Regions from separate parts of the Paenibacillus canaveralius genome, predicted to be linked through region 3. Evidence: riboswitches for the same ligand, from Rfam matches in the RefSeq annotation. Region 3 holds a riboswitch; each other region holds the start of a gene.
What was found. A riboswitch is a leader RNA that binds a small molecule or an ion and turns the genes downstream of it on or off. The one in region 3 is predicted to bind cyclic di-AMP.

Region 1 (7,394 bases), 5.2 Mb from region 3:
GGGGGAGCTTGCGAAATTCGCTCCCGCCTGCAGCAGCGCCTCAAAGTGGGACTGGCAGGCACCCGCTACGATCGTCAGGGCGTCCCGGTTGCTCTGGTACTGCCGCGCGACCTGGACGGCTCTGACGAAGTGAAGCGAGTTTTTATAGCTGTCGAGCTGGTGTACGTCCAGCTTCTTTCTGTTTTTCAGCAGGCCGTCATGTCCCGTGACAACGACGATGTCGGGCTTCACCTGCGGCAGAAGCCGCTGCAGGGTGACAGCCATCTGAGATTCGCTCACATAGAAGCCCTCCGCAGGAATGCGGAGCTCCCCGTACAAATTCATGCTTTTGCGCAGATAGTTCGGGTCGCCGTCCAGATGCAGGATTTTACCCGGCATCTCGAAATATTGCGTATTCTCGGGCAGCTTATTACGCACCAGATTATCGTTGAGCCGGTACAGCTCCTGACGAAACTGGCGGATGCTGCGGATTGTCTCGCCTACCCTGGGCAGATTTACTCTCGGAAAGTCCGAATCGCGGACGGCCGTTACGCGGGATAAATCGGCAATGGGAGCGTCCGCCAGCAGGCGAAAATCGACGCCCCGAAGAATCGCCCTTGTCGTATCGATCTCCTGGATTCGAAAAATGATATCGTTGCCGTAGGATTTGCGGGTCGCCAGATCGCCTTGCCTCATGAAGCCATCCCCTCCTAAGCCTATCGTATGGCAGGGGTGGGCAATTGGTGATTAGCCCGCTTCTATTTGCTGCAGGTGGGGCAGTTCCGCAGAGCTTCCGTCACGCGGCCGTATTCTTCCATGCTGAGCGTTTCGCCGCGGCGGCTGGGCTCGATGCCCGCCTCCAGCAGAAGAGCCTCCAAATCGCGCTTGTTCTCTTTGGAGAAGAACCGGGCTCCGAGGTTGTTATAGATCGTTTTGCGCCGCTGCGCAAAGCTGGCTTGTACCACCTCGAAGAAGAAGTCTTCGTCCGCCACTTCGACGGGGGGTCCTTTGCGCAGACGCAGGCGGATCACAGCCGAGTCTACGTTCGGCTGCGGCACGAAAACGGTGCGCGGAACGATCGTGACCAGTTCCGCTTCGCAGTAGAATTGTACGGCGATGCTGAGGCTGCCGTACTCCTTGCCGCCCGGCTTGGCCGCCATCCGGTCCGCCACTTCCTTCTGGATCATCACGACGATGTTTTCGAGCGGAAGCTTCTCTTCGAGCAGCTTCATGATGATCGGCGTCGTGATGTAATAAGGAAGGTTGGCGACGACGCTGATTCCGGACAAGCCGGAGAATTTCTCCTCGATCAGCTGTCTCAGATCGAGCTTCAATACGTCGCCGTGAACGACCTCGGCCGACGGATAGGGCGACAGCGTCTCCCGCAGGATGGGGAGCAGACGCTGATCGATCTCCACCGCGACGACACGCCCGGCTTCCTTCGCCAGCTGCTGGGTTAACGCGCCGATGCCGGGCCCGATCTCCAGCGCTCCCTTCTCGGGAGAGAGCTCAGCCGCGGAAATGATGTTGCGCAGGACATTCCCGTCCGTGAGAAAGTTCTGTCCCAGACTTTTTTTGAGCACGAGATTGTGCCGGTTTAGAATATCTTTGGTGCGTTTGGGCGTTGCCACATCTTCAGAAGCAAAGAACGGGCCGCCGCCTTGTCCATTTGAGTTCATAGTCATCCTCCAAGCTTCCGTTCCTGACGGAAGCCGCCTCTGCGTAAATTATTGCTCCGGACGGTCCAGCTGCTCAACGGCAGCCTCGAACTCTTCCCGGGAAATTTGAAAAGCGGCGCAGCGCTTGTAAAACTGCTTACCATTACAATACCCGATTCCGAGCTTTTTTCCTACTTCGAGCCTTCTGGCCGCGGCATCGGGGTGAACAATAAGGCCCGCCGCAATCAAATCTTCCCAGGTTAACAATGATACGGCGCCTTCATACTCAGTCTTCACGTTGGCCAGGGCCGATCTTATGGCCTCAGGCGTCGCGTTCTCCACTCCGATGTCGCCGCGCTTCTCCGCAAGTTCCTGGGGGAGAAAAGCGTGCTTGCAGCCGGGAACCTTGCCCGAAATGATTTTACGGATGCGTTCGCCCGCATGGTCCGGATCCGTAAAGACAATTACCCCTCTTCGTTCCTGGGCCAGCCGGATACGATCCAGAATCGCCCGGTTGATTGCCGATCCCCCGGTTTCGATCGTATCCGCTTCGACCGCCCGCTTGATGGCGGTTGTATCGTCTTTTCCTTCGACAACAATGATTTCTTTGATCATGTTCTTATCCTCTCTTAAGCGCACAAAAAGAAGAGGGCATCCCTCTTCTTTTTGCATACGGTTTGTTACCGGTTTGTAAATCTTCGTTACAGGTAACATGTTATCCTAATCTTGTGTCGGTTTATTCGGGCCGATGACATAAACGGTATATCCCCGTTTCACACCGAAAGTCTTCGCATAACTCATGCTGTCGAAATAAACGTCCATTTTCTGGTTTTTAATGGCACCGCCCGTATCTTCCGCACGGCGGTATCCGATTCCTTCAATGTACACCCACCAGCCTAACGGCACGACGGATGGATCCACGGCAATCGTTTGGCCCTGTACGGGTTTGGTTCCGCTGGCCGTCCGGTTACCGACGCCCGGCTCTTGGGAAGAGTAAGCGGTCAAGGTAACGTTCTTTAATATTTTCTTCGCGTCTATGTTGGTACCTGCTTTAGTTACCTGCTTAGGCTTAACCGGTTCGGATGCGGCTGCCACCGTAACGACCGGATTTTTTGTGCCTACAGCCACAATCTTATCCACACTGGCGTTTTTGACTGCTTGATCGATAACCTGCTCGGATACGAGTTTTCCGTTTTCGAAAATCTTCTCTTTCTTTTTGACCAATACGCCTTCCTGGCCCTCCTGTACGACCTGCTCCTTGCCTTTCAGCAGATCTTCATCGGATTTCTTGACCACACTGAAAGCGATCGGCTCCGAAATTTCTTCCGTTTCTTTCTTCACCCGGACAACTTCGATAGCCGCATTGGCTGAAAGCACCGTGTCTTTGGCCGGAGTCACTTTGTCGTGCTCACCCAGCGAAATATTTAAATCTTGCAGAACTCTATCTACCGTTTTCGCAGTGGTGTGCACCGTTTGTGTCTGCCCGTCGGCAGTTAGCTGCACGGGTGATGCATGATCGATGACAATCTTCTGACCGTCTTGAATCTTGCCGTCCAGCGGCATAGATACCTGATCGTGCTCACCGATTGTAATGGCTTGTTCATCCAGTAGGCGCTGCAGGACCCATTGTCTTGTTTCCACAACGGTTTCTCGTCCGTTTACCACCAATGATACGCTCTTACCAGCCGTACCGTATAACAACACCAAAAACATGAAAGTCAAAGCGAATGAAATGATAGCTGCAAGGATGATCATACGCAAGTTTTCATGCTTCCATCGCAATGCGAAGGACATGCTGGATGATCGCTTAACATGGGTCTCTGGTTGCGAGATATTGCCCACTTCTTCGGTCCTCCTTCAAAGCCTCGCCTCTGTGATACGCATGATGATTTGGACGCGACTTAGGTTTATTTGGCGGTTCCTAACGGAACCCTTGCAATTGGCTTCTTTCCCGCCGGCTGACCGGTTGCTCTCAGTCTTTACGGGGTCTGCATCACCTCCGCTTGATGTTTACCTGTATGCGGGTCGAATACCCGTCCGATATGGAACAAAAAAGGCCATCGGAAATAGAAAGCTTCCCGGTGGCCTGTGTGTGAGCGCGACTAAACAGAATGACACGACAGTTGGTTATCTCTCCCGGTACGCTTACGAGGTTAGCTGACGGATTCGGGCCGTGGGAGCTGCCCTACTCGCCGGCGGTGCTGCCTGCACCTGCCATTGAGATTCACCCCAAATTGTTTCCTGTTGTATCGGCTCAAAAGCTGTGCCGACCTTGACAGCGGTTCCCCCGTTTTCCTTTTACGGAAACTCAGCGTTAAAACTTGGCGTTTATTAAGTTATCATGAAAGTATATTACGCTCAAATATCCAACCTGTAAAGGGGTCATATTCCTTAAAAATAAGCAAATTTAACCAAACCAACGGCATTTATCTAATTATCTTGCAGTCGTTCTCCTTTTTTCTCCCGTTATCTCGCTTCTAGTTTTCCCCATTTCCGCCGTTCCGCTTGGGGATTGGGCTTCCAGGCATTTTTTGACTATAATAAAAGATACGGCAAACCGCCCGAAAAGGCCCGAAGCCGCAATAACCGATTGAAGAAAAGCAGGTGAAGGCATGGATCCAATTCTTCACATTTCCCGTCTCAGCGGAGGCTATTTACCCGGAAAACCGATTCTGCGCGATCTCGAAATTACAGTCGGACAAGGTGAAATGGTCGGTCTGATCGGACTCAACGGAGCAGGGAAAAGCACGACCATCAAACACATCCTCGGACTTCTGAAGCCCCAGGAAGGCAGTGTCCGCATCCGCAACCGGACCTTGGAGGAAGATCCTCTCGGCTACCGGTCGTCGTATTCTTTCGTCCCGGAGTCTCCCGAATTGTACGACGATCTGACGATTGAAGAGCATTTGGAACTGACGGCGATGGCTTACGATATTCCGAAGGAAGCGTTCAAGGAACGTGCCGGCCGCCTGATGAGCGAGTTCCAGATGGAGCCCAAGCGCAAAAGCTTCCCGGGCCAGCTCTCCAAAGGGATGAAGCAGAAAGTCATGATCATGAATGCGTTTCTTGTCGAGCCCGCGCTTTATGTCATTGACGAGCCGTTCCTCGGTCTTGACCCGCTGGCGATGCGTTCTCTTCTCGACATTATGGCGGATTTCAAGAGCAGAGGCGCAAGCTTCCTGATCTGTTCCCACATCCTGGCCACGATCGAAAGATACTGCGACCGGTTCGTCGTTCTCCATCAGGGGAGAATTCTTGCCCAAGGCACGCTGGAGGAATTGAGACAACAGACCGGGCTGTCCGATGCGACGCTGGACGAGCTGTTCTATGAGCTGGTGCGGAGGAATCCGGCATGAACCAGGAAGCAGCCGTTCACAGAGCGGGCACGGCCGGGGCTGTCCGCCAGCTGTGGAAGCGCAGATTCGACCATTACCGGCAGGAAACGTCCCGCTACTGGGCTTATGTCGCAAGAAGCCAGTTTTTCGGTTTTCTTTTCCTGATTTTTATCGTTTCTTCCTATTATTATGCAAAAATCCTTCAGCAGCTTCCGACATCTTTTCCCTACATTTGGATTGTTCTGCTCCTCCTCGTTCCGGCTCTTGCGGCCGGCTCGGTGCGAACCCTTCTAAAGAATGCGGACCGGGTATTTCTGCTGCCTCTGGAACCCGTTATGAATGTGTTCTTCCGGGCGGCTTTCCGCTACAGTTTGGGAATCCAGGCCGCACGCTCCATTGTCCTGATGCTGATTGCTTGGCCTTTGTACAAACACTGCACGGGCACGGAGGGACAGCCTTTATGGCTGATGGCGATTTTTGTTCTTCTAATAAAAACAGCCAACCTGCTCGGATCTTGGCAGGAAGGCCGTTTTTCTTCTCCCGGATGGCGTCTGGTCTCGGCGGGGTACCGCTGGATCGCAAGCGCGGCAGTCGTCTTCGCCTTGTTCGGTACGGGCCCGCTTCCGGGCGGAATCGTTCTCTTGGCGGGACTTGCCGTCTGGGCGGTCGCGTACAGGCTCGGGCCCGGACAACGGGCAATGGGCGTCGCCTGGGATTATCTCATCGACAACGACCGCAAGCAGCAGTACCGGCTGTACTTGTTTTTCAGCGGATTCGCCGATGTGCCGCAGCTTCCGGTGCGGGTGAAGCAGAGACAATGGCTGGCGGGCATTACGAACCGGTATTCGTTCCGTTCTTCCTCGCTTTACCCGTATCTCTTCACGAAGACGTTCGTCCGTTCGGAACTGCTCGGCATCGTGGTTCGGATCACGCTCGTGGCAGGTCTGGCGGCCGCGGCCGTTCAGTCCGCGCCGGTAGCCGCCGCCGTGTGCGTCGTGGCCCTGTTCATCTCGCTGATTCAGCTCACCTCTCTGGAGCAGTCGCACCGCTACACGTTCTGGCTGCAGACCTATCCGGTAGATCCGCGCCGTAAAGTGGACGCCGTGGTACGGATCATCAGTGCCGCCTTCGCCCTGCAGGGGCTCGTTTTGACCCTGCTGATGCTGTTAAGCGGAGCGGGCGTCTATGCAGCCGCTCCGCTCGCGGGCCTCGCGCTCGGCCTCGTGCTGTGCGCCACGGTCATGAAGCGGAAATTTACCGCTTCATTTGAGGCCGAGTAGGCGCACGGCATTGTCCGTCGTGACCTTTGCGAGCTCCTCGAGGCTCATGCCGCGCAGCTCGGCGGCCGCTTCGGCAACGAGACGCACGTAGGACGTCTCGTTGCGCTTGCCCCGGAACGGATGCGGCGTCAAATAAGGCGCGTCCGTTTCAATGAGCAGGCGGTCAAGCGGCACCTGTTTCAGAACTTCCTTGGGCTGCTTGGCGTTTTTGAACGTAATGGGCCCGCCGAAGGAAATATGAAAATGCATATCCAGACACATCTTCGCCGTTTCCCAGCTTCCGGAATAGCAGTGCATAATGCCGCCGACTTCGGCGGCTTTTTCTTCTCTCAGGATCTGGACGATATCTTGATGAGCCTCGCGGTTATGGATCACGATAGGAAGCCCGACCTTGCGTGCAAGGCGGATCTGCTCGCGGAACACTTTCGCCTGCACATCTTTCGGGGACGTATCCCAGTGATAGTCCAGCCCGATCTCCCCGATCGCCACTACTTTCTCGTGCTTGCACAGCTCCTCGATCCATTCAAGATCACCCGGCCGCATATCCACGGCATCCGTCGGATGCCAGCCTACCGTCGACCATATGAAATCGTACTTCTCGGCAAGCTCGATGGAAGAAGGAATGGTTTCGCGGTTGAACCCTACGTTAACGATCCGGGTCACTCCGTTGTCCCAAGCCCTTTGGATGGCTTCGTCACGGTCTTCATTGAAAGCTTCATTGTTCATATGAGTATGAGTATCGGTCAGCATAACGGGAACTCCTTTTGTTTCGTCTGTTTTTTGAGTTAGGCGTCGAACAGCTTCTTGCGGAGGGCCGAAGCCCTGCCGCCCTCTTTTTCAAACAACTCGGCGGGATAATAAATGCGGTGCTGTCCCATGTGGATACCCGAGATCGATTTGACGATTTCGGAGCGCACCGAAATTTCCGTCAGTTTATCCTGGCCATCAAGCAGCAAAATAGGCTGTTTGTCTTCCTTGCCCGTATCGGGCCGGTACACGTCATACGACTGGTCCGACGGGAAATCCAGCTCCAGGTAATAATCCGCATCGAATCCGGCCTCCTCCAAAGCGTCGCGGAATTCCGTCAGCAGCTCTTTGTCCCACTCTTCCACGGCGGTGAACTTAAACAGACGGCGGTGAAG
Region 2 (7,394 bases), 3.2 Mb from region 3:
TGTTCACGAATGCAAATGCTCAAAAAATACACGCCGCAAACGATGCTTACCAGACCCAGATGGATGAAACCTACCGCAAACAGCTTGCTAGTGAAACGGAGCGAAACAAGCGGAACGAGAATATCCGCAAAGAAAAAGAGAAGCAGCGTTCGAAAATACAGGCGGCTTTAGATCGGGCCAAGCAGGCTATGGGAGAATGCGGCACGGATCAGGCAGGAGGATCGGTTTCGTCTTTCTACGAGACTTTAGAGGGGAATGGGGAAGAGGGGTTATACCGGAAATACATGACGTTAAACGAGAGTGCTTCAAATGCCGGCGGCCGTACCGTGTACGATCTGGAAGGCAAGCCCGATATCGAAATCCAGCATGCCATGAGTTTACTGGAGCGGCTTGGCCAAGCGGGTGAAGCTATCCGCAACGAGCTGTTCGTAAACGAGTACGCCTTATCTCAGTTTAACTACAGAACGTATGGGCGGGAATTGGACGGGTCGGGGCAGATAAAGCCGCTTCACGCGCTGTCCGATCCGTCCGGTCATAAGCTTCCCGGTCAAGAAGTCGAGTATTTGCTGTACGGGTTCAATTCCTGTGCCAAAAACATGTCCTCGGCTTACGGTGAAATGTTTGCGTTCCGTTTTGCGGTCCACATGGTCGAAGAATTGATGGACCCTAAAAATGAAATGCTCCAGGCGGGATCCCCGCTGCTGGTACTGCTGGTCAGTGCAGCCGAGGCTGCCGTCAAGGCGTTGGCGGATATGGACAACTTAACTGAAGGAAAAGCAGTGCAGATATCCGGCAAATTGACGAATCCTTTGTTTACTTTCACTTACAAAGACTATTTGCGGATTTTTCTTCTCCTGCACGGCGGAGACACGAATCTTCTGGCACGACTTCAATCCTTGGTCGAACTGAATTCGGAGCGGCCGCTGGATAACGCGGTAACATACATACAAGGGACCGCCGAATCTTCCGTATCTTTATGGTTTTTGCCTGGTTTAATGAAGCTGATGAACGGGACTGGCATTTCCTCCTGCGAAGTAAGAGAGAACCGGTGCCGGTTTATCAGCCGTACGGAACTGGCTTACTAGAGAAAAACGCCAACCAACGGGATGGAGCGATTGTATGCACATTTTTAGAAAAAGCGAGCAAGGGGGGATGGTGCTGGAAGCGGCACTCATTTTGCCGATGTTCGTCGGATTTATCGTCGCTCTTATCGTGTGCATTCAAATAGCGGTAGCGGATATGGCACTGCGGTCTGCGGTAAGTGAATCTACAAAGGTTCTGGCCGCGGGACTTTATCCGGCGGAAGTGCTGTATATCCAGGGGAAGGAATCTTTCGATCGGACAGCGCTGGCATCCGGAGGGCGGCAGGTAACGGAAGCTCTTCAAAACATAAGAGAAAAAGCCGCACAAGCGGGAGAATTTATCGAATCGGTTGAAGCTTATATTCCTGATCCGGTAGTCGGACTTCTGGCATGGGTCCGCCAAACGGGCGAAAACGGTGTTGATGGAGTGAAGGATGCGGCAAGTGAGGCTCTGTCAGATGCCATGAAACCAGTCGTGTACAGTTTTGCGGACAAACGGATTTTGAAGAAGGAACGATTCCGCATCAGCGGGGTAACGCTGCCCAGCTTAACTAATAGGGAGAAGGCTTATCTGGGGTTTGAAGCCACTTATAATTATCGTCTTGCCGTTCCATTTTTCAGCCGTACCCTTGTTTTGAAAAAGAAAGCGCTCGAGCGGGTCTGGCTGGGCGCATAAAGGAGATACACCACCATGGAGGAGCTGCTGCTTTCTCTTCTAATTCTGGCCGCGTTTGTAACCGATGTACGAAAATCGGTCATTCCGAACGTCTTGACTGCCGCAGGTGCCTGCAGCGGAATTGTCTATCATTTTCTTGCCGGTGGCTGGAACGGACTCTTTTTCTCTCTGGCGGGCTGCTTGACCGGTTTTGCCGCGCTCTTAATTTTGTATGCGGCGGGAGCTCTCGGGGCGGGAGACGTGAAGTTGTTCGGGGCGATTGGAGCTTTAACGGGCGTGGCTTCCGTTTTTACGTGCGCGGTTTATTCTTTATTGTTTGCCGGGGCAATCGGGTTGGGCTTGCTTCTTGTCAGAAAAGAAGGAGTCAAACGATTAGGCCGCTTGTTAGGCGGAGTGGCCATGTTTTTATGTCTTAAAGATATGTCGTTCTGGAAAAGTCTGAAACAAAAGGATCAGCTGCGGTTTCCTTTTATGTATGCGGTACTGCCGGGGGTTCTGGCTGCTTATTGGTACGGAAGCCTCGCTTTTAACTGATTCCCTTCAGGAAAGTGAAAGGATGTAGCTATGGAACGGTTCGGATTGCAGACAAGCATGCGGTTATCACAAGGCAGATGGTTGGAAGTGGGCTTGGAAGAAGGGCTGACATTCGGGCTACTGGCGCCTACACAGCTGAAAATGATTCAAAAATATCCGATTCCCGGGGTGTTGCCTTTAAAAACGGAAGAGATCGGCGGTCAGCTCAAGCTGCTCTATGAACTGGGTTCCAGGCGGTCACTGGCATCTATTCTTAAGGAGCATAGTCCTAATCTCGCCGGATGTCTTCAACTGCTGCACGAAGCGGCGGCTTGTGTGGGCGACAGCGGCAATTTCATGTTGAACGAAGCTCAATTTTTAGTGGATAAGAATTATATGTATATGGATAAAGGGTGGGCAGACGTCTCAATGCTGTGCCTGCCATTAAAAGAATTTCCGGCCGCGTCCGTTTCCGGTAGTTGGGGAGTGCTTGTGCGTGACTTAGGCAGGCGGCTCACGGTCCAAGAACAAGGAGGCCTTGGGAGACTTACGGAGTACTGTGAGCGTGAAGATTTTTCTGTTCGAGAGTTTAAGAGGAGAGTATATCTGGAAATAAGCGAGTATCAGCAAAATTTTAGAACTGATGAACAGGAAGGAGGGGACGAGCCGGATTTGCTAATTCGAAGTTCGCCCCTCATGGAATCAGGTATAGAGAATCCGGCGGATTTTGGTAAACGGGAGGTTCGGCCGTTTTCTGTTTTGTCAAACGCAGAAAGGAATATATCTGTGACGGAACCGCTGCAGTTTCACAGTCAGAATAACAAGGCCGTTGACGATCATTTGCCAAGGGAGAACGACCACGTGCTGCAAGAACGGACCCGATCGGCCCACGGGATTGCACATGAGAGTCATATCGAACGTAAGCCGCCGCGCGGAGCTGCAAAGAAGTTTATCCAAAAACGTCAACAACTCACAACGGGCGGCAGCCATCCTCCTGTGACGATCGCGTCTCCGGCGGCTGCCTCTCCGGGTTTTGCGCAGCCGGTCTCGCCGGGCCATGCCGTTTCCACTAGGGATTTCGCCGGGAGTTCCGGTGGCGCGGCTTCGGTGGCCTTTGCAAAAAGTTCACCTGCAGCGGCCGGCGCTGCTGTAACGTGTTTTTCCGCAGGCGGAGCCGCGGTAACTCCCTCCATGCGCGAAGCGATTCAACCGCATGCGGCGCCTTCACGCAAGGCAGTTACGCGCACCGCTCCGCCGCCGGCTGCCGCTGCCGCAACCGCGGCTGCGCCAATCGTGCCGCCGCCTGCCGGAGCGGCGGCCTCTGCGGGACCGCTTCGCGGGTCCCGCGCCAAAATCCTCGCGCTGGGAGGCGCATTCCTGATCATCGGGATGATCTGGAACGCTTATTTCAGCGCTCCCGGGACCCCGCTGCTCTATATCAGCAGCGGAGTGACGCTGCTGGCGCTGGATGCCGCTTACATACTCTTGGCTGTCGGCCTTCCGGGCCGCCGTAACAGCCAATCGAAAGAAGCGGCATCCTCCGGCAGCAGCCCGTATCCGCCTGTGGCGGAGCAGGAGCCGGTGTCGCTGGAACAGTACTACGCCCGCTTGGGCGAACGTACGACGCTCCTGGCTCCCCCTCTATCTGCGCCGGCAACCGCAGATGAAACGGTTTTCCTCGGCGCCGAGACAGCTCCGCCCTCCGCGAACTTCCGTCATCCCGTACTTGAAGTTATGCGGGAAGGGCGGAAAGAAACGATCCTCCTGGATACGGATTCTTTTATAATCGGGCGCGGGGAAGGGGATGCCGATTACATCGAAGATGTGCTGGGAATTTCCCGGATTCACGCGCAATTTATACGGACGACGGAAGGTTATGCGGTTAAGGACCTCGGTTCGCGAAACGGTACGTTTCTAAACGAGGGGATGCTGGTTCCTTATCAGTTGGTCCCTTTAAAAGACGGGGACGTGGTGCGGATGGTTTATACCGAATTTAGCTTCCGGTCATGCCGATGAGTTCCGGTCCCGGTACGTTAATGATATAATGGACAGGTTGTTGAAGAATCGGGAAAGAGGAGAATGCCCAATGATTACACATGTCGTGTTTTTCAAGCTTAAGGATCGCAGCCCGGAGTCCGTCGAGCAAGCAAAAGCCAAACTGCAGAACATGGAAGGCAAAATTTCCGAACTGCTTCATATCGAAGTAGGGGCGGATGTGATCCATTCCGAACGTTCTTATGATCTGGTTTTGATCACCAAATTCAACTCCCTGGAAGACCTCCAAGCTTATAATGTCCACCCGGTCCATCAGGATGTGCTCGCTTATATGGGGGAAGCCAAAGACGGCGTCGCTCCTTGCGTAGACTTTGAAAGCTAATTGTTTAGTCAATCTGCTGTTTCCTCAAGAACTTGCCGTTTATCGCGGCAGGTTCTTCTAGCGTTTTAGCCGACGGCCGAACATGCGTGTGAGCGTCATGATCCTCATTTCAAGGTGAGCGGAATCTTTGGTCCCTATGTCATTCACTATCGGAAATTTCCTTCGAACTACGGCTTCGTCCACTGTGGCGTGAGGCGCTGGATAAGCTAATTTTATATTCGTCTTTCTTCTTTAACACGTCACCCGCCCTAAAAGCTTCATCTACCCCAGTTTCCCCAACATCGCCTGCATTATGATCCTTTCCTTCCTCCATCATCTTGTTTCTTGCTGCCTGTCTTTAACAAAAAAAACGGCCGGCTCCTGTTCGGAGCGGACCGCTTTTCCATAGCTGAATTTTATGAAATTTAAGATGGAAAATTTACGTTTCAGATCATAGCATGAAATCGAATAGTCATATTCGCGTATTTATTTAAAAAAACAGATCAGTTCGCGATAAACTCTTGAACCCATTCGCCGTTATAGTAAGCGACTCCGATTTTTGTGAAGTTCGGGCTCAAAATGTTTTGACGGTGACCCGGGCTGTTCATCCAGGAGTTCATCACATCCTGCGGAGTGCGCTGTCCTTGGGCGATATTTTCACCTGCATACGTATAGGAGATGCCGTAAGATTTCATCATATCAAATGGAGACCCGTACGTTGGAGAGTTGTGGTCGAAATAGTTGTTTGTATACATATCCTTCGCTTTATCCAGTGCCATGGCGGCCAGCGCGCTGTCTGAAGCGAGCGGTTTTAGGCCGGCTTTTGCGCGTTCCTGGTTTACAAGCGTTACAACCTGGTCCGCAAATTCCGATTGGGAAGCGGCCGGTTTTTCAACCGGTTTCGGTGCCGGAGTTACAGCCGGTGCGGAAGGCTTGGTTGTCGGTTCCGGCGTGCTTACGGGCGCCTGGGTTTCCGGAGCGGGAGTGCTCGGTTTTGCCGAAGGTGCGGCAGGCTTCTGGACTTCCGGTTTCTTTTCAGGCACGGAAGGTGAGGCCGGTTTACCGGCAGACGGTTTTTCCAAAGCTGGCGGCGCAGACGGTACGACGATCTGCATGCCTTTCCAAACGAAGTTCGCATTTTTCAATTGCGGATTGGATGTGAGAAGAGAGGCAAGATCAATGCCGTATTTGTTCGATAGGGTCGAAAGCGTGTCCCCGCCGGAAACGCTGCATGGCACGGCGGATGCGGATGCGGCACCTGCTCCGAAAACGGACGTGAGGGCGAAAACACCGACTAGTGCTGCTTTTTTGATAGATTTCAAGTTAGAATCTCTCCTTTTTCGGCCTGCGAGGTTAGCTGACGGATTCGGGTCAAAGAGCAATCACCCGGCCATAAACATCATGGCTTCACCCCAAAAATGGGTTCCCCCGTGCTTCCGTAGAAGCTTCGGCCTTGTTTTTTTGCTTTCCGCCTGAGATGAGCAGCAGCATAACACTGTGCGGCGCTGCGTCCCGGAAGAAGCCTTTTAATCCTAGCATGCGATTTGCTAGATTTCACGGGTCAAAGTTTTCCAACAGCGGCCGGATTGTTTTCCTCAAAAGAGGTTTATCGTTTGAAAACAGCGGGGAAACAGTGTAGTATCACCTGTATGAGAGCGCTATTGAACGTAAGGCCGGATCGGCTGAAATGCTCGTAATCCGGACCCGCTTGTACAAGACTGATGGACAAAGGGAATTTCGGGGTATTAAGTAGAAGCAAGACTTTACATAGCGTCCGGAAACGGCAGGCGGCAGCCGTCAGACGGGGATTTTTCCGCTGCGCGGTTTCGTTTGCGAGGACAACATTACTCGTACGGGGACAGAAAAGGAGAGGTTGAGTTATGGAGCAAGTAAACAGAACGTATCTGCTCGAAGTGTTGGACATGCTTTTGAATACGCCGAGTCCGAGCGGGTACACCCACCACATTATGGACAAAGTGAAGGCGGAGGCCGAGAAACTGGGTTACAAGCTGGAACTGACGAATAAAGGCTGCGGCATCATTACGATTCCGGGCAAACGGAGCGATTACACGATCGGGCTCTCGGCTCACGTGGATACGCTGGGAGCAATGGTTCGCTCCATCAAGGACAACGGGCGTCTGCGCCTCACATCGGTAGGCGGTTTTATGATGGCGGCCATCGAAAACGAGTACTGCCGCGTTCATACGCGCCAGGGACTCAGTTATGAAGGCACGATCCTGACCACTAAACCTTCGGTCCACGTATTTCCGGATGCGAGAGACCACAAACGCGTCGAGGAGAACATGGAAGTCCGTCTGGACGAACTGGCTTTCAACAAAGATGAGGTACAGAAGCTGGGAATTCGTGTCGGGGATTTCGTGTCTTTCGAGCCGCGGGTCCGCATGCTGGAGAACGGGTATGTGAAATCCCGCCATCTCGACGATAAAGCGAGCGTGGCCGCCCTGTTCGCTCTTATGGATCTGCTTAAGAACGAGCTGATCGAACCGGCCTGCACCGTTAAAATCATTTTGACCACTTACGAAGAAGTCGGCCATGGAGCTTCCTACATCCCGGCTGATATTAACGAGCTTGTCGCAGTCGACATGGGGGCCATGGGGGACGATCTGACCTGCACCGAGCAGGACGTTTCGATCTGCGCAAAAGATTCCAGCGGTCCGTACGACTACGCGATGACTTCCCAACTGATCCGCCTCGCGGAGCACTCCGGTATACGCCATGCGGTGGATATATATCCGCAATACGGTTC
Region 3 (7,394 bases):
TGGTACGGGCTCGTCGCCACCAACGAATTCGAGGAAGCCTGGCTTGACGAAGGGTTCACCTCCTATACCGAAGATAAGCTGATGGAACTGGAATACGGGTCGAAACCCAACCTTCCGGTCGAAGCCAGCTACATCACCTCTCCGGCCGCTCTGCAGAAAAATGCGTGGGGTTACCGCAGCCACAGTGAGTATGCCGACAATGTCTATACGCGCGCCAAGCTGGTTCTCAAGGAGATCGAACACCGGGTCGGGCTGAACACGATGGACCGCATTATGAAAACTTACTTCCAGCGCTGGAAATTCAAGCACCCGGGCACCCGCGATTTTCAAACGGTCGTAGAGGAAATCACCAAAACGAAATGGACGGAGTTTTTCGATCAGTATGTATACGGCAGCATGATGACCGACTATGCGGTCGATAACATCCGCACCCGCCAGGTGAACGAATCGGGACAGACGTTGTACGAAAGCAGCGTGCTGGTCCGCAAGTTCGGCGGCAGCGTACCCGCAGTTCCCATCCGGTTCCATTTTGCCGACGGTACGACGACAGAGAAGGTCTGGGACGGGCAGGGCGAGCAGATCGAGTACAAGCTGACCCATAAATCCCCGGTGGACTGGGTCTCGCTCGATCCCAAATACACCATGAAGCTCGAAAACCGGCACATCAACAACTACATGAAAACCGAAGTCGACACCACGTGGAGAATCCGCTGGACCCTCGGCGTCGTCAAACTGCTGGAAACGCTGTTCGATACTGTAGCCTGGTGAGGTGATAAGATGCTCCGCTATCTTCGACAAGGCTTAACGGCCGCCCTCAAGCAGCCGTTCGCCGTCTGCGTGCTGTATGTGTACCAGTTTGCCTGGGGGATCCTGCTCTATAAGTGGGTTCAATCCATAATCGTCCCTCTGCTCCACCGTTATCCGGCCGGCGATCAGCCCCAGAGCGCTATCCAATTATTCGCGGCGGAAAGCCAGTTTCGTCTTGTGAAAACGGATCTCATTCAGCCTTATCTAGAATGGCTGATCATTCTTCTGGCCGTCCGGATGCTGATCAGCCCGATGCTGAACGCAGGTGTCCTGTATTCTTTGGAGCACCGGCAGATGAATGCGGGCTACCGGTTTATGAAAGGAATCCGCGAGCTGCTGCTGCCCTTCCTCCTCTACTATCTTCTTCAAACGGTACTGATGCTGGCGCCTCTATACTGGCTGGCTCCCAAAGCGCTTGCTTTGTTCAACGAAGCTTACGGATACGAGGAGCTTCTCCTGTCCCTGCTTCCGTGGGCGGCTCTCTATGCCGTGTATGCCCTCCTGATTCAGCTTCTCTTCCTGTTCCTGCAATTCGGCCGGGCTTCCGAGGATCGACGGGGACTTCTTGCGGTACTTCCGGTCGTGCTCCGCCAAGGCTTACGAATCACGTGCAATGCCCTGCTGCTCATTCTGCTCGGCTTCCTTCTTGCCATCGCGGCAACTACCGCATCCTATGTATGGGCCGGTCTGACTGCTCTCATCATTCATCAGATTTATCCCTTGGTCCGTACTTTCGTCAAAATGTGGTCCATCGCGGCGCAGCGCGAAATTTGGGAAAGCTACCGGTCCTAGGACGCCGGCTTTTCTGCCCGTAAACCCGGCGGCAAGGCAGATCAGTCCTGCTCACAGGCCGCACTTCTTAACCGTTCTCTTTCCGGATTATTCCGGCGCGATACCCGTCTCCCCCTGCCGTTCACGGCCAGGGGGTTTTTAGTTTCCATTTGCGTGTATTTCAGCTATCATGGAAAGATAGAAGATAAAAGGAGGCATTACCGATGATATCCCCACGGACAAGCACCGTCGTGGCGGCAGTAATTGGCCTTTGTGTCGCCGCCGGGTCGTTCTTATACGGACAGTCCGACGTTAAAGCCAAAGAGGTTGTGGCGATCGGTCACGACGTCCGCATTTCCAACCAGGCATTCGACAAAATGAAAGCCGAAGTCGATCTGGCCTTTCAAATGCAGGGCGCCCAAAACACGTTGACCAACGATCAGCTTCTCGATCTGATGCTAAAGGACGAGCTCTTCGTCCGTTACGGCCAGAAACGCGGAGTTAAAGTCAAGGAGGCCGAAGTAAAGCAGGCTATCGACCAGCAGCGCAAAGCGCTGGAAGCGGCCGGTCCCGAAGCGGCTCAGTTGAAGGAAATGCTCTACAAAAGCGCCGGCTTGACCGAAGCGACCTACTGGACCGATCCCAAAACCGTCAACCAGTACGCCAAATATCTCCTCCAGCAAAAGACGATCGAATTTCTCGTCAAAAAAGGCGAGCTGAAAACGCAGGAAGACCTCAACGCCCTGCAGGAAAAACTGCTTGCCGAAACGAAACCCGGACTGCGCGTGAAGTTTCCGGATCAGCCGAAGACTTAGATCGCCTCTGAGCTGAAAGACATGGAAAACCCGCCCTTTTTATAGAAGAAGGCGGGTTTTTTGATCTACTTTTTCCCCTGAAATCCGACTAAATAACTGCTTTTGAAAATTTTTTGTAACTATTTTTAGTTTTTTGGAAGGAATTTCTGGACCTATGGCGAATATTTAGTGTCGGAACAGAAAAAGATTGCCGAATTTCTTCTTAGACGAAAAGGAAGAGAACGGGGGATCCACTCTGGGTGAATTGATCTTGCAACAAAGGGATCATAGGGGACACCTTCTACCGAACCCTCCAGCTAACCTCGTAGGCACAGGAAGGAGCAACACAGTTGAAGAAAGTCTTGTTGTTTGTTTTGAGCTTGACCCTGTTTTTGAGTGTGGAAATCGGCAGCGCATCCGCGAAGTCGACGCTCAGCTCCACGATTGACGGATTGGTAGGGACGCCTTACAAGTATTCGGGCACCTCGACCAGCGGTTTTGATTGCTCGGGCTTCACGTCCTACGTATTCGACCGGTTCGGCGTTGATCTGGCACGCACTTCAAAAGCACAGAACGGCCAAGGATCCTCGGTTGCGAAAAGCGATCTGAGACCGGGTGACCTTGTATTCTTTAACACCGACGGAAAAGGCATCTCCCATGTAGGTATTTACATCGGGAACAATAAATTCGCCCACTCCGCAACGAACAAAGGTGTTACAAAGAGTGACTTGAGCGAATCTTACTATGCGAAACGATACGTTTCTGCACGCCGCGTTATCGGCGATGACCTTTTTAACAAGATCACTGCAGACTAGTAAGACGCACTCGTAATGGAACGCAGCATATACCCGAGAGGGAGCCCCGTAATCCAGGTTGCCGCCTGGCTTGCCGGGCTTCTTTTCATTTGTGGACGATTTCCTGTTACTATGAAGTTAGACGAAAAAGCAAGGAGCGTCCCTTCATTATGATCCTTTTTATTCATCGCAAAGATCTGCGGGTTGATGACATGACGGCATTCGATTATATTCACAGCTTGGGACGGCCGAGCCTGCACATTCTCATTCTGGACCCTTTCCTGCTGCGCGGCGGCCGGGAACGGGAACACAGCGGAGTCAACTTCCTCCGTCACGTCTCCAGGCTCATACGCGAATACCGGAAAGCGGGTGCGCATCTGGAAGTGCTTGCCGGTGAGCCGCATGCTGTAGTCGACCGACTGATGGCCGAGCTTCCGATTGAAGAAATCGTGCTGCACGGCGACGTTACGCCCTATGCTTTAGTACGCGACCGCAAACTGAAGGTTTCAGCTTCCGCCCGCGGCGTTCCGGTTACTACGCTGATCGACCACACTCTCGCCGATTTCGGGGATTTCCAGCAGTTCGCGGAACGTCGTACTCCTTACCAGGTTTTTACCCCTTTTTATAAAAAATGGAACGCTTACATGCATCTTTTTTTCCGGCCGTCTTCGCCCGTCACCGTGCGCGACTTGCAGACACGGCCGCTGCCGGACCGCGAAGCCTGGTCCGCCCGGTTTCCGCTTCCGCTGGACCCGGAAGCGGCAGGCACGGCGCCTGATCCCGCTCAGACTCTGAGCGGTTTTCTCGAAGGAGGTCTCCGCGCTTATGAAGCGCAAAGAGACCGGTACGCCTTCGAGACGACCAGCGGGATCAGCCGCCACCTGAACACCGGCGCGCTCTCGGTGCGCCGGGCGTATGAAGCCGCTCTCGGAAGCGAGCGGCACGAAGCCTGGACGCGCCAGTTGGCATGGCGCGACTTCTACCTGTACCAGGCCGTCTATAACCCGGATTTCTTCGTCTACGAGAAGAAATTCGATTTCTCCGGCCTGGAGGACACGTTCTTCGAGCGGTGGTGCCGGGGGCAGACCGGCATTCCGGTCGTGGATGCGGCCATGGCGGAGCTGAACGCCACGGGGCATATGCCGAACCGGCTGCCAATGGTGACGGCCATGTTCCTGACCAAGAACCTGCGCTGCCCCTTCACGCTGGGTGAACGGTATTTCCGGCGCAAGCTCGCCGATTACGACAACGTGCTCAACCGGGGCGGCTGGCTGTGGAGCGCTTCGCTCGGCTTCGACGCTTCTCCGTACTTCCGCGTTATGAACCCGGTCACGCAGTCGGAGACGCATGATCCGACGGGAATGTACATCCGGCGGTGGCTTCCCCATCTCGCTCATCTGAGCGATAAGGAGATTCACAAGACGCAGGCGGACGCGATCGTCGATCTGAAGAGCTCCCGCGCCGCAGCGATCGAGATCTACAAGCGTATGCTGGCCGAGGCTAAACCTGACTCCGGATCGGGTCCCGACTGATTTTCCCCCGGACGGCCTTCCCCCTGTTTAAAGCTCCGTTCTTCGGGTAAATAGAAGTACGAGGTGATAAACATGGAAAATCCAATGGTGAAATGCAGCATTGCCAACTGCGAATACTGGGAGCAGGGCAATAACTGCAGCGCGGAAGTTATTATGATCGAAGTAAACGCTCATTCGAACAAACCGCAACCGCAGGAGCGGGACGGTCTGCCTTACGATTCCGGACATCAGGATTCCGCCGAGGGCATCACCGACACCTGCTGTCAAACTTTCGAGGAACGTCATCATCACTAATTCAATCGAACTTTTCATTAAAAAATGAAAATGCCGACAGCAGGGGAACCTTACCGCTCCCCTGCTGTCGGCTTACAAAAATAATCCCGCCGGATGGCGGGAGTTTAAAGCCGGGCAGGTTATATCCTGTCCGGCTTTTTCCTGTATAATACTCCGTTCTCCTATGCAGGATCGTTCTTACGGAGCTCAGCCTTTCTACGCTTTACCAGCCGAAATCCAGTTTCTTACCGGTTTCCACAAACGTTTTAATGGCGCTCAGCAGCATCCACCATGCGGGGTCCGCCTTTTCATAGGACGGGTGATTTTCAACCCACTGATCGTTGATCAGAGTCAGCTTGGTGCAGCCGGCGAACGGCTCCAGCTTAAAGGTTACCCGCGTTGTGATCTCCGCATGATTCGAATAGTAGGAGGGTCCGGGGTGTTCGATATAACTCAGGACGCGGTTCGGCTCGTATTCCAGTACTTCTCCGTAAATATGGACAGTCTGCTCGCCGTCATTGCCGGGCCCGATAAACCGAATAGATTCGCCGGGGACATAAGAAGAATCGATCACACAGTCGAAAAAGATTTTACGGGTTTTTTCCGGCGTTACGAAAACCTCCCACACCTGCTCCGGGCTGCCGTCGATATAAAAATGATAAGTGAGATCCATTGAAAATTCCTCCCTAGCCTAGTGTCGGCATCTTGTGATAGCTTGGCCGTTTTGCTACCATCAACTTTACAGGGCTGCGCCGCAAAGCGATTGTAAAAAAGCGACATCTTGCCTGAGACTTCATCTGGAACGGAGGCGGCTCCGCATGAAACCCGAGGAGAACCCGGTCGTCGTCAACAAAGGCATTTTGAATTTCGAAAAGGGCCGGCAAAAGTTCACCATTTCCCGAAGATTGCCCGCTCCGGAGCTGGCTTTTTTTATCCGGCATTACTGGCTGATTCATTGGGATTTGAGAGGACTCCCCTCCCATACTCAGGAGGTGCTCCAGCCTCCGTGCTTTAATCTGGTTTTTGAGAAAGATAACACGCGGATCTACGGAACGAACAAAGGGAAAACGTCGCAGCTGCTTGAGGGTAAAGGAGAAGTGTTCGGCGTTTTGTTCCGGCCGGGCGGGTTTTATCCGTTTTACCGGCGGCCTGCTTCTGAGCTGGCCAACCGCAGCCTGCCCTTCCGGGAAGTTTTCGGCAGAAGCTGCCTTCCCCTGGAAGAGGCTCTTTTTTCCGGAACAAATGAAGATGCGAAGGTACGCTTCGTGGATGACTTTTTCAATAGTGAGCGTCCGCCCGCTGATGAACAAGTCGAAATCGTCAATTCGGTGATCGATTATATTGCGGAGCACAGGGAAATCAACCGGGTGGAAGACGTGGGGTCCAGATTCGGCATCTCCGCAAGAACGTTGCAGCGGATGTTCAGCCAGTATGTCGGCGTCAGCCCGAAATGGGTAATTAAGAGATACCGCCTGCAGGATGCCGCCGTATCGGCGGATGCGGGAGGATCGCCGGACTGGTCGAAGCTCGCGGTAGAGCTCGGTTATTACGACCAGGCTCACCTGATTAAAGATTTCAAAACGGTTGTCGGCAAATCTCCGGAGGAGTACGTGCGCAGCAGGCAAGGTTAAACCGGCAGAGTCGTACAAAAAACAGAACGGCCCGCTGATTTAGCGCATGGAAGCACGCTACAATTCAGTGAGGCCGTTTTCTGAAAGTAGGCTTTAGTCTGCTTTCCGCAAAGGCGGGATTTTAACGATCAGCCATAAGGTAAAGGCGAGCAGGAGAAGAGCGCCGCCCATTACAATGTTTTGTATTCCCACACCAACGCTGAGAAGCAGTGAAGTCAAACCGTACGAAATAGGTGTAAGTCCCATGGAAGACATAGTCTGAATACTCATCACACGACCGATATATGCTTTGTCGGCATGATTCTGGATCACGGAAATGGCGCAGATGTTCGAGATTCCCATGGAGATTCCCATACAGGCGGCGAACACTGCTCCGGTCCAAAATGTAACGGCCATGCTCAACGCGAGAAAGCTGAACGACAGGCCTAACTGGGCCAGTATGCTGATCAAGCCCCTCCGGCGTTTCAAGTTGAGAATGCCCAGCACAATCGAGCTGACCAGCATTCCTCCCGCCAGGAAGGATTGTAGCATGCTGAAATCGAGTGTCTCCCCGTGCAGAACGTGTTTGACGAAAACCGGGATGCCGATGGCAAAGGGGCCTGTAAAAAACAGATTCAAAAACAGCGTCTTCAGCACAAACGCCTTCAATACGGGTGCCTGACGGACGTAGCCGATCCCTTCTTTGACGCTGGTCAGCATCGTAATCCGTTCCGCTTTCGTATCCGGCGATGGGGATTTCCGCACACGGACTAGCAGCGCGAATAGGGCCCCCAGCGCCAGCAGCAAGGTAAT
Region 4 (7,394 bases), 4.9 Mb from region 3:
CCATTCTGCCTGCCCGCAGCCAGATTGTGAAGCTCTCCCTGGCGGAGATGCAGCAGCTCGCCGCCCGCGCGATCGGGCTGTCTACGGCTGAGGAAGTCGTGGCGCTCGTAAACGGCCATCAGCCGCAAGTATAAAGGCTTCAAAGTTAGTATAGCAGTTTGAAAGCCGCTGAAGTTAGGAACAGGAACACCCCAAAGGAGTCGAAAGGCAGCAGCCTAAGCGAACCGGCGGGGTGTTCTTTTTTTGTCCGGAAAGGAATTACGCCTGGAGAAGCGAATCCCGTTTAAAACAAAACTTATGCGATGAAAGGGGTCACCAAAGATGAATACAAAAGAGGTTAAGGAATACGCGCTGTCCAAGCCGGGTGCGGCTGTGGACCGTCCCTTCGACAATGAAACCGATGTGCTGCGGGTGGGAGGAAAAATGTTCGCTCTGCTGCCTTCGGAAGAGGCCGTAAGGGGCGAGGGGACCGTAACGTTAAAATGTCCGCCCGAGGAAGCGGAGCTGCTGCGCATGCAGTATCCCGATGCCGTAAAGCCCGGCTATCATATGAACAAGCGCCACTGGAATACCGTGCTTCTGGACGGAAGTCTAGATCCGCAGGAAATCAGGGATATGGTGGACGTGTCTTATATGCTGGTCCGCGGCAGTTTAAGCAAAAAAATGCAGCAGCACATCCTGCAGTACGGCGGTGCGGATTGGAATGAAAGCTGAAACCTGGGGAAAACTAAGCAAAGCTTAGGCCGACTTTAGGCCAACAGCCGTTTGCCGCAAGAGTTTGTAGCCCCTTTCGTGGGCTTGATGAGAGACGCCGTTTGCCGAGTTTTCCTTTGCGGAGAAGAACATGAAAAAGGCTTCGGTTAGACCTTCACAAGGCTTGTCAAGAATCCCGATCGCCGTTTTTGACCGTATTTCGGTAAATTCAGTGATCCTAGGCGAATAATATGGTATAATACATGTATTCGATGTTTGTTTGCCGGCCGCATTTCCGGAGTCTGTTGCAAACAGGCTCCTTTTTCGGGTTAAGGCAAGCTTTAGATAAATATAAATAAAGGGGTGTCGGCCATTGAGTGTGGAAAAATCGACTTTTCAAGGAGAAAAAACAGGCAAACGTACGGCCACTGCGGCAAAGCTTCTGCAAAGAATCGTATTTATTACGTTAGGTGCGGCTTTATTTTCGGTCGGGTTGGAAGTTTTCCTCGTTCCCAATAACATTATCGACGGCGGTATAACCGGTATTTCGATTATGCTGTCCCACTTCTTCCATCTCCCTCTCGGTATTTTCTTGACCCTTTTAAATCTTCCTTTTCTGTTTCTGGGCTACAAACAAATCGGTAAAACGTTCGCCTTCTCGACCTTGTTCGGTGTTATCGCCATGTCAGTCGGCACTTCCTTTCTTCATCCGGTACCGGCTTTTACCATTGATCCGCTGCTGGCGGCCGTTTTCGGCGGGGTTATCCTCGGTGTCGGGATCGGGCTCGTTATCCGCTCGGGAGGTTCCCTGGACGGTACGGAGATCGTAGCTATTCTGATCAATAAAAAATCACCGTTTTCCGTCGGTGAAATCGTCTTGTTCGTCAACCTGTTCATTCTCGGCAGCGCCGGATTCGTATTCGGTTGGGATCATGCGATGTATTCCCTGATTGCTTATTACATTGCGATGAAAATGATTGATGTGACGATCGAGGGTCTCGATCAGTCGAAATCCGTATGGATCATCAGTGAAAAATATAAAGAAATCGGCGATGCGCTCACTCAGCGTCTGGGCCGTGGCGTGACTTACCTTCATGGGGAGGGCGCTTATACCGGCGACGACAAGAAGGTGATTTTCACCGTCATTACGCGTCTGGAAGAAGCGAAGCTGAAATCCATCGTCGAAGAATGGGACGAAAACGCGTTTATCGCCGTCGGCAACATTCACGATGTGAAGGGCGGACAATTCAAGAAGAAGGATATCCACTAATCCTTACAAAAGCTTCCCCCTGCAAACGCAGGAAAGGAAAAAACCAGCGGCCGAAGGCCTGCTGGTTTTTTTGTGCTGCCGTGGCGTGCTGCCGTGGCGTGCTGCCGTGGCGTGCTGCCGTGGCGTGCTGCCGTGGCGTGCTGCCGTGGCGTGCTGCCGTGGCGTGCTGCCGTGGCGTGCTGCCGTGGCGTGCTGCCGTGGCGTGCTGCCGTGGCGTGCTGCCGTGGCGTGCTGCCGTGGCGTGCTGCCGTGGCGTGCTGCCGTGGCGTGCTGCCGTGGCGTGCTGCCGTGGCGTGCTGCCGTGGCGTGCTGCCGTGGCGTGCTGCCGTGGCGTGCTGCCGTGGCGTGCTGCCGTGGCGTGCTGCCGTGGCGTGCTGCCGTGGCGTGCTGCCGTGGCGTGCTGCCGTGGCGTGCTGCCGTGGCGTGCTGCCGTGGCGTGCTGCCGTGGCGTGCTGCCGTGGCGTGCTGCCGTGGCGTGCTGCCGTGAGCGTCTAGCAGCAGCGGGAGATTTTCCCGTCCTTGGCGTCGTAGCGGTTGTCCTGGGCCTGCCGGAAAAACTCCGCACGGCTCAGCACAGGCTGGTCCTTGTGGGCCTCTTTCATATGGGCCACATAGGTCTCGTAGTGGGGGACGCCCACCATCAGATGGATAAACTGGCTGCGGTAGCTCCAGATGAGTTTTAGGCGCTTAAACATACTTGGTCGCCTCGCTTCGGCCCTGCCCGCCGCGCGGGATATACGGAGCTTCGTAAAGATCCAGCGGTTTGTTTGAAATCGCCTTCAGCCAGACACGGATGGCCGAGATAAACACGATGAGCACCACGACCATGAAAAACCCGCACAAGGCCGCATCGATATAATCGTTCATCACGATCTGCTTCATCTGGGCGGCCGTTTTGGCCGGAGCGACGATTTTGCCGCTGTCCAGCGCGCTCTGGAACTGCTTGGCGTGAGAAAGAAAGCCGATGTTCGCTTTCTCGTGGAACAGCTTCTGCCAGCCGGCGGACATGGTCACGATAAGCAGCCACGTTGTGGGCAGTAGCGTGACCCAGGCGTACGCCTTTTTGCCCATTTTGAACAAAATGGTCGTCCCCAGCACGAGCGCGATACCCGCCAGCATCTGGTTGGCGATGCCGAAGAGCGCCCACAAGGAGTTGATGCCCCCCAGCGGGTCCACAACGCCTTGATAGAGGAAATAACCCCAGCCCGCCACACAGAGAGCCGTAGCGATAAGGTTGCCGACCGTGGACCGGGTATCCCCCAGCGACTTGCTGGCATAACCCAGCAGATCCTGGATAAGGAAACGGCCCACCCGGGTGCCCGCGTCGATCGTCGTCAGGATGAACAAGGCTTCGAACAGGATGGCGAAATGATACCAGAACGCCATCATCGTTTTGCCGCCGATCACGCCGGACAAGATCTGCGCCATGCCGATGGCGAAGGTAGGCGCGCCGCCCGTCCGCGAGAGGATGGTACTCTCGCCGATATCCTTGGACAGCGTGGTCAGCTGCTCCGGCGTAATGGTGAAGCCCCAGTTCGTGATGGTCGCCGCGGCGGTCGCCACATCGGTACCGCCCAGCGCCGCCGCGGACGAGTTAATCGCGAAGTAAGTGCCGGGCGTGATGATGCAGGCGGCGATCAGCGCCATGATGGCGACGAACGATTCGACCAGCATCGCACCGTAGCCGATCGGACGCGCGTGGGATTCGCGTTCCAGCATTTTGGGCGTCGTGCCGGACGAAATCAGCGCGTGGAAGCCCGACACGGAGCCGCAGGCGATGGTAATAAACAGGAACGGGAACAAGTTCCCGGCGAAGACGGGGCCGGTTCCGTCGATAAACCGGGTCGTGGCCGGCATGGACAGATCCGGCAGGACGAAAATGATGCCGAGCGCGAGTCCGATGATCGTTCCGACTTTCAGGAACGTGCTGAGATAGTCGCGGGGAGCGAGAAGCAGCCAGACCGGCATGACGGAAGCGAAGAAGCCGTAGGCGATCATCATCAGAGCGATGGTTTCGCCGCTGAACGAGAAGAGCGGCGCCAGCGATGCGCTCTCGGCGACGAACTTGCCTCCGATGAGGGACAGAATCAGCAGAACCACGCCGATAAGGGAAGCTTCCCCGACACGGCCTGGCCGTATGTAGCGCATATACACGCCCATCAGTAGTGCGATCGGTATGGTGGCGGCAATCGTGAACATGCCCCACGGGCTGCCGATCAGCGCTTTGACGACGACGAGCCCCAGCACGGCGAGAAGAATGATCATAATGCCGAGAATGCCCAGCATGGCGATCGTGCCCGTCACCTTGCCGATTTCGTCCTTGATCATATCGCCGAGCGATTTACCGTTTCTGCGTGTCGAAGCGAAAAGAATGACGAAATCCTGGACGGCGCCGCCCAGAATAACGCCGAGAATGATCCACAGCGTTCCGGGCAGATAGCCCATCTGGGCGGCAAGTACGGGACCTACGAGAGGACCCGCGCCGGCAATAGCCGCGAAATGGTGCCCGAACAGCACCCATTTGTTCGTCGGCACATAATCTTTGCCGTCGTTGTTCAGCTCTGCGGGTGTTTTCCGGTTGTCATCGAGCACGAATACTTTGCGGGCGAGAAACCGGCTGTAGAACCGGTAGGCGACCGCATAACAGCTCACGGCCGCAATGACGAGCCAGGCGGCATTGATCGTCTCCCCGCGGTTAAGTGCGACAAGCCCGAAAGCGAACGCGCCGACAATGGAAATCACCCCCCAGAGCAAGATTGATTTCCATCCGTTTTTCATAAATACGCCTCCTTACTGGTTATTATGGTAACGTTTACAAGTAGTATAGCAGGTTTTTCCTGGATGAGAAGAGTCCGGGTGACCAAACCGTTTTCAAAAACGTGAGATTTTCGACGCATAAACAAGCTAGCGCGTAAAAAGAAGAAATGTAAGCGCATTAGGGGTTTTCTTTGGCTTAAATCGGTTTAAAACCAATCTCTCCCTATCTTTACAAAGCACGTACGGAGGTGTAACATTCATTCCATCAATTGAAAAAAACAGTTTCTTGCTTTCGCTGAATTTCCCCATCCGGGGAAGCGGGGGAACCATCGCAGCATTGATCCGGTGTGAGAGCCGGAGCCTTGTCTGCAGGGGTGAATCCTGAAGCGCCGGAACCCATGGATCCGGCAATCAGGTAGGGCGACTCTCACCGCCCGAATCCGACAGCTAACCTCGTAAGCGCATGAGTTCGGGAGGGGTTGAAGAAGCTTGTGATCGGCATCGACCACAGGGACTTCGTTTCGCTGTGGTTTTGTTATGTGCAAAAACATCCGAAAATGAAAAATGTGCCAAAAAAATGAACATGCGTTTTTATCGCTGAGTTTCCGTGTGAAGCGGAAAACGGGGGAACCAACGAGGACTTGCAGGCTTGAAAGCCGGTCCTCATGGGGTGAATCCAGAAGCGGCATCCGTGCCGTTATGGTAGGGCGACTCTCACGCCCGAATCCGACAGCTAACCTCGTAAGCGTACCGAGAGAGGCGACTGCTATCGCGCTTCGGCCATAGTCTTTTTTAGGCTGTGACCGTCAAGAAGCCGCGTGAAGAGTTCCTCTTCCCGCAGGCTTCTTTTTTTGCTGCCCAAAACACGAAAGAGGGATAAAAAGTGGACGAGAGAAAGATCCAAACCTATACGTTGGTTTCCGCACCGAATGTCACCGGCGAGAACTTTATTAAACTGCTGAATATTTACCGCAAACCTTTCGCGGCGCTTGTTAATAACCCCGTGGAAGGACAGCGGATGAAGAAGCTGGGAGTCCGGCATCTCGTGGAGGTGGATACCGTACGCCACGAAGCCTGGGAAGTTCCGGAGCTTCCGATCGGTGACGTGTATCTTTTCGAAGACAGCCTGCCGCTTTGCTGCCGGTATCTTCAGATGGTCCGCAGCTGGACAACCGGAACGATTTACGTGGTGAAAACGAATGCCACACCGCGGTTGATTTATAAAGCGCTCGGCGCCGACCATGTGGTGCATACGAATACCCGTCAGGTCTCTTTCCTGCTTGGAGCGGCACCGGGCCAGGTGCCCGAGGAAGTTTTGCGCTGAACATGCGGAACAATTTGTGCGAACGATAAAGAATAACCCTATAAATAGGAAGGAAAGGAGCCGGCGCGCATGACGGATCTTTATATGATTTTGCTGCTGGCAGTCATTTATTTCATCTTTTACGGATTTCTGCTCTGGTGTGACCATGTTGCGGATGGCCCGGAAGGCGGCCGTTCATGATGATTATCGCGCTTTTTACGGCAGGACTTTTCCTGTATCTGATATACGCGCTTGTTCATCCCGAAAAATTTTGAGGCGCCTGCGGGCTGCCGGAGAACCCTGCACGGAGTTGTTTGAGGAGGATCGGAATCCATGGAGATACTGCAAATTTTAATCGTAATCGCGGTGCTTTGCCTGCTGGTGAAGCCGCTTGGCACTTATATTTATCACGTTTTCTCGAATGAAAAAAACCGGACGGACAAATGGTTCGGCTGGCTGGAGAAACCCATTTACAAGCTTGCGGGCATCCGCAGCGAGCACGGCATGACGTGGAAAAAATATGCGGGCAGCCTCGTGCTGACCAACATCGTGCTTGTGGCGGCCGGGTATTTGATCCTGCGCCTGCAGCGCGCTCTTCCTTTTAACCCGAACGGGATCGACGATATGGAAGCGACTTTGTCTTTCAATACGATCATCAGCTTTATGACCAACACGAACCTGCAGCACTACAGCGGGGAAACGGGTCTGTCCTATTTCTCGCAAATGGCGGTCATCATGATGATGATGTTCACGTCCGCCGTAACTGGAATCGTGGTCGCGATCGCGTTTATACGCGGACTGACGTCCAAAGGAAACACCATCGGCAACTTTTTTACCGATTTTGTAAAAGGCCACACGCGCCTGCTGCTGCCGCTGGCCATCGTGGTTACGCTGCTGCTTGTCGGCCTGAAAGTGCCGCAAACGCTGGACCCGTCGCTGGCCGCAAAGCCGCTTGAAGGCGGGGAGCAGCAAATCGCCATCGGACCGGTGGCGTCGCTTGTGTCCATCAAGCATTTGGGTACGAACGGAGGCGGCTTCTTCGGGGTAAACTCTTCCCATCCGTTTGAAAATCCGTCTCCGCTGACTAACGTGATCGAGATGCTGTCCATGTGGTGTATTCCGGCCTCGTTGACCTATACCTTCGGGCGGTTTGCGAAGAACCGGAAACAGGGCTGGGTTATTTTCACGGCCATGATGACGTTGTTCCTGGTTTTCCTGTCGGTCGCCTTCTTCTCGGAAAAGGCCGGCAATCCCGCCTTAAATGCCCTTGGCGCGGATTCGTCCATCGGCAGTATGGAAGGCAAAGAGGTGCGGTTCGGCATTGCCCAGTCCGCGCTGTTTACTACGGTAACGACGGCGGCTACGACAGGT

Region 1: another riboswitch for cyclic di-AMP. It lies ahead of ABC395_RS00955 (resuscitation-promoting factor); the one in region 3 lies ahead of ABC395_RS24515 (C40 family peptidase).
Region 2: another riboswitch for cyclic di-AMP. It lies ahead of ABC395_RS10565 (CAP domain-containing protein); the one in region 3 lies ahead of ABC395_RS24515 (C40 family peptidase).
Region 4: another riboswitch for cyclic di-AMP. It lies ahead of ABC395_RS02390 (hypothetical protein); the one in region 3 lies ahead of ABC395_RS24515 (C40 family peptidase).

What each region holds. Positions count from the first base shown of each region.
Region 1 is NZ_JBDFMM010000001.1:211,173-218,566, reverse strand. Features, by position in the region: gene yabG (sporulation peptidase YabG) at 1-675, opposite strand, end outside; gene rsmA (16S rRNA (adenine(1518)-N(6)/adenine(1519)-N(6))-dimethyltransferase RsmA) at 738-1,658, opposite strand; gene rnmV (ribonuclease M5) at 1,707-2,252, opposite strand; gene ABC395_RS00955 (resuscitation-promoting factor) at 2,358-3,479, opposite strand; cyclic di-AMP (ydaO/yuaA leader) riboswitch at 3,766-3,961, opposite strand; gene ABC395_RS00950 (ABC transporter ATP-binding protein) at 4,250-4,993, shown strand; gene ABC395_RS00945 (ABC transporter permease) at 4,990-6,252, shown strand; gene ABC395_RS00940 (TatD family hydrolase) at 6,235-7,002, opposite strand; partial or broken gene ABC395_RS00935 (HD domain-containing protein) at 7,038-7,394, opposite strand, start outside.
Region 2 is NZ_JBDFMM010000001.1:2,235,458-2,242,851, forward strand. Features, by position in the region: gene ABC395_RS10535 (hypothetical protein) at 1-1,085, shown strand, start outside; gene ABC395_RS10540 (hypothetical protein) at 1,120-1,758, shown strand; gene ABC395_RS10545 (A24 family peptidase) at 1,774-2,292, shown strand; partial or broken gene ABC395_RS10550 (DUF6382 domain-containing protein) at 2,434-2,712, shown strand; gene ABC395_RS10555 (FHA domain-containing protein) at 3,058-4,287, shown strand; gene ABC395_RS10560 (Dabb family protein) at 4,358-4,648, shown strand; gene ABC395_RS10565 (CAP domain-containing protein) at 5,131-5,949, opposite strand; cyclic di-AMP (ydaO/yuaA leader) riboswitch at 5,955-6,090, opposite strand; gene ABC395_RS10570 (M42 family metallopeptidase) at 6,508-7,394, shown strand, end outside.
Region 3 is NZ_JBDFMM010000001.1:5,415,826-5,423,219, forward strand. Features, by position in the region: gene ABC395_RS24500 (M1 family metallopeptidase) at 1-768, shown strand, start outside; gene ABC395_RS24505 (hypothetical protein) at 778-1,599, shown strand; gene ABC395_RS24510 (SurA N-terminal domain-containing protein) at 1,803-2,393, shown strand; cyclic di-AMP (ydaO/yuaA leader) riboswitch at 2,572-2,719, shown strand; gene ABC395_RS24515 (C40 family peptidase) at 2,723-3,187, shown strand; gene ABC395_RS24520 (cryptochrome/photolyase family protein) at 3,337-4,698, shown strand; gene ABC395_RS24525 (DUF1540 domain-containing protein) at 4,771-4,992, shown strand; gene ABC395_RS24530 (SRPBCC domain-containing protein) at 5,195-5,644, opposite strand; gene ABC395_RS24535 (DUF6597 domain-containing transcriptional factor) at 5,790-6,602, shown strand; gene ABC395_RS24540 (MFS transporter) at 6,696-7,394, opposite strand, start outside.
Region 4 is NZ_JBDFMM010000001.1:528,112-535,505, forward strand. Features, by position in the region: gene ptsP (phosphoenolpyruvate--protein phosphotransferase) at 1-134, shown strand, start outside; gene ABC395_RS02370 (MmcQ/YjbR family DNA-binding protein) at 322-714, shown strand; gene ABC395_RS02375 (YitT family protein) at 1,067-1,963, shown strand; gene ABC395_RS02380 (YbdD/YjiX family protein) at 2,455-2,658, opposite strand; gene ABC395_RS02385 (carbon starvation CstA family protein) at 2,651-4,741, opposite strand; cyclic di-AMP (ydaO/yuaA leader) riboswitch at 5,004-5,197, shown strand; cyclic di-AMP (ydaO/yuaA leader) riboswitch at 5,306-5,484, shown strand; gene ABC395_RS02390 (hypothetical protein) at 5,604-6,044, shown strand; gene kdpF (K(+)-transporting ATPase subunit F) at 6,224-6,298, shown strand; gene kdpA (potassium-transporting ATPase subunit KdpA) at 6,357-7,394, shown strand, end outside.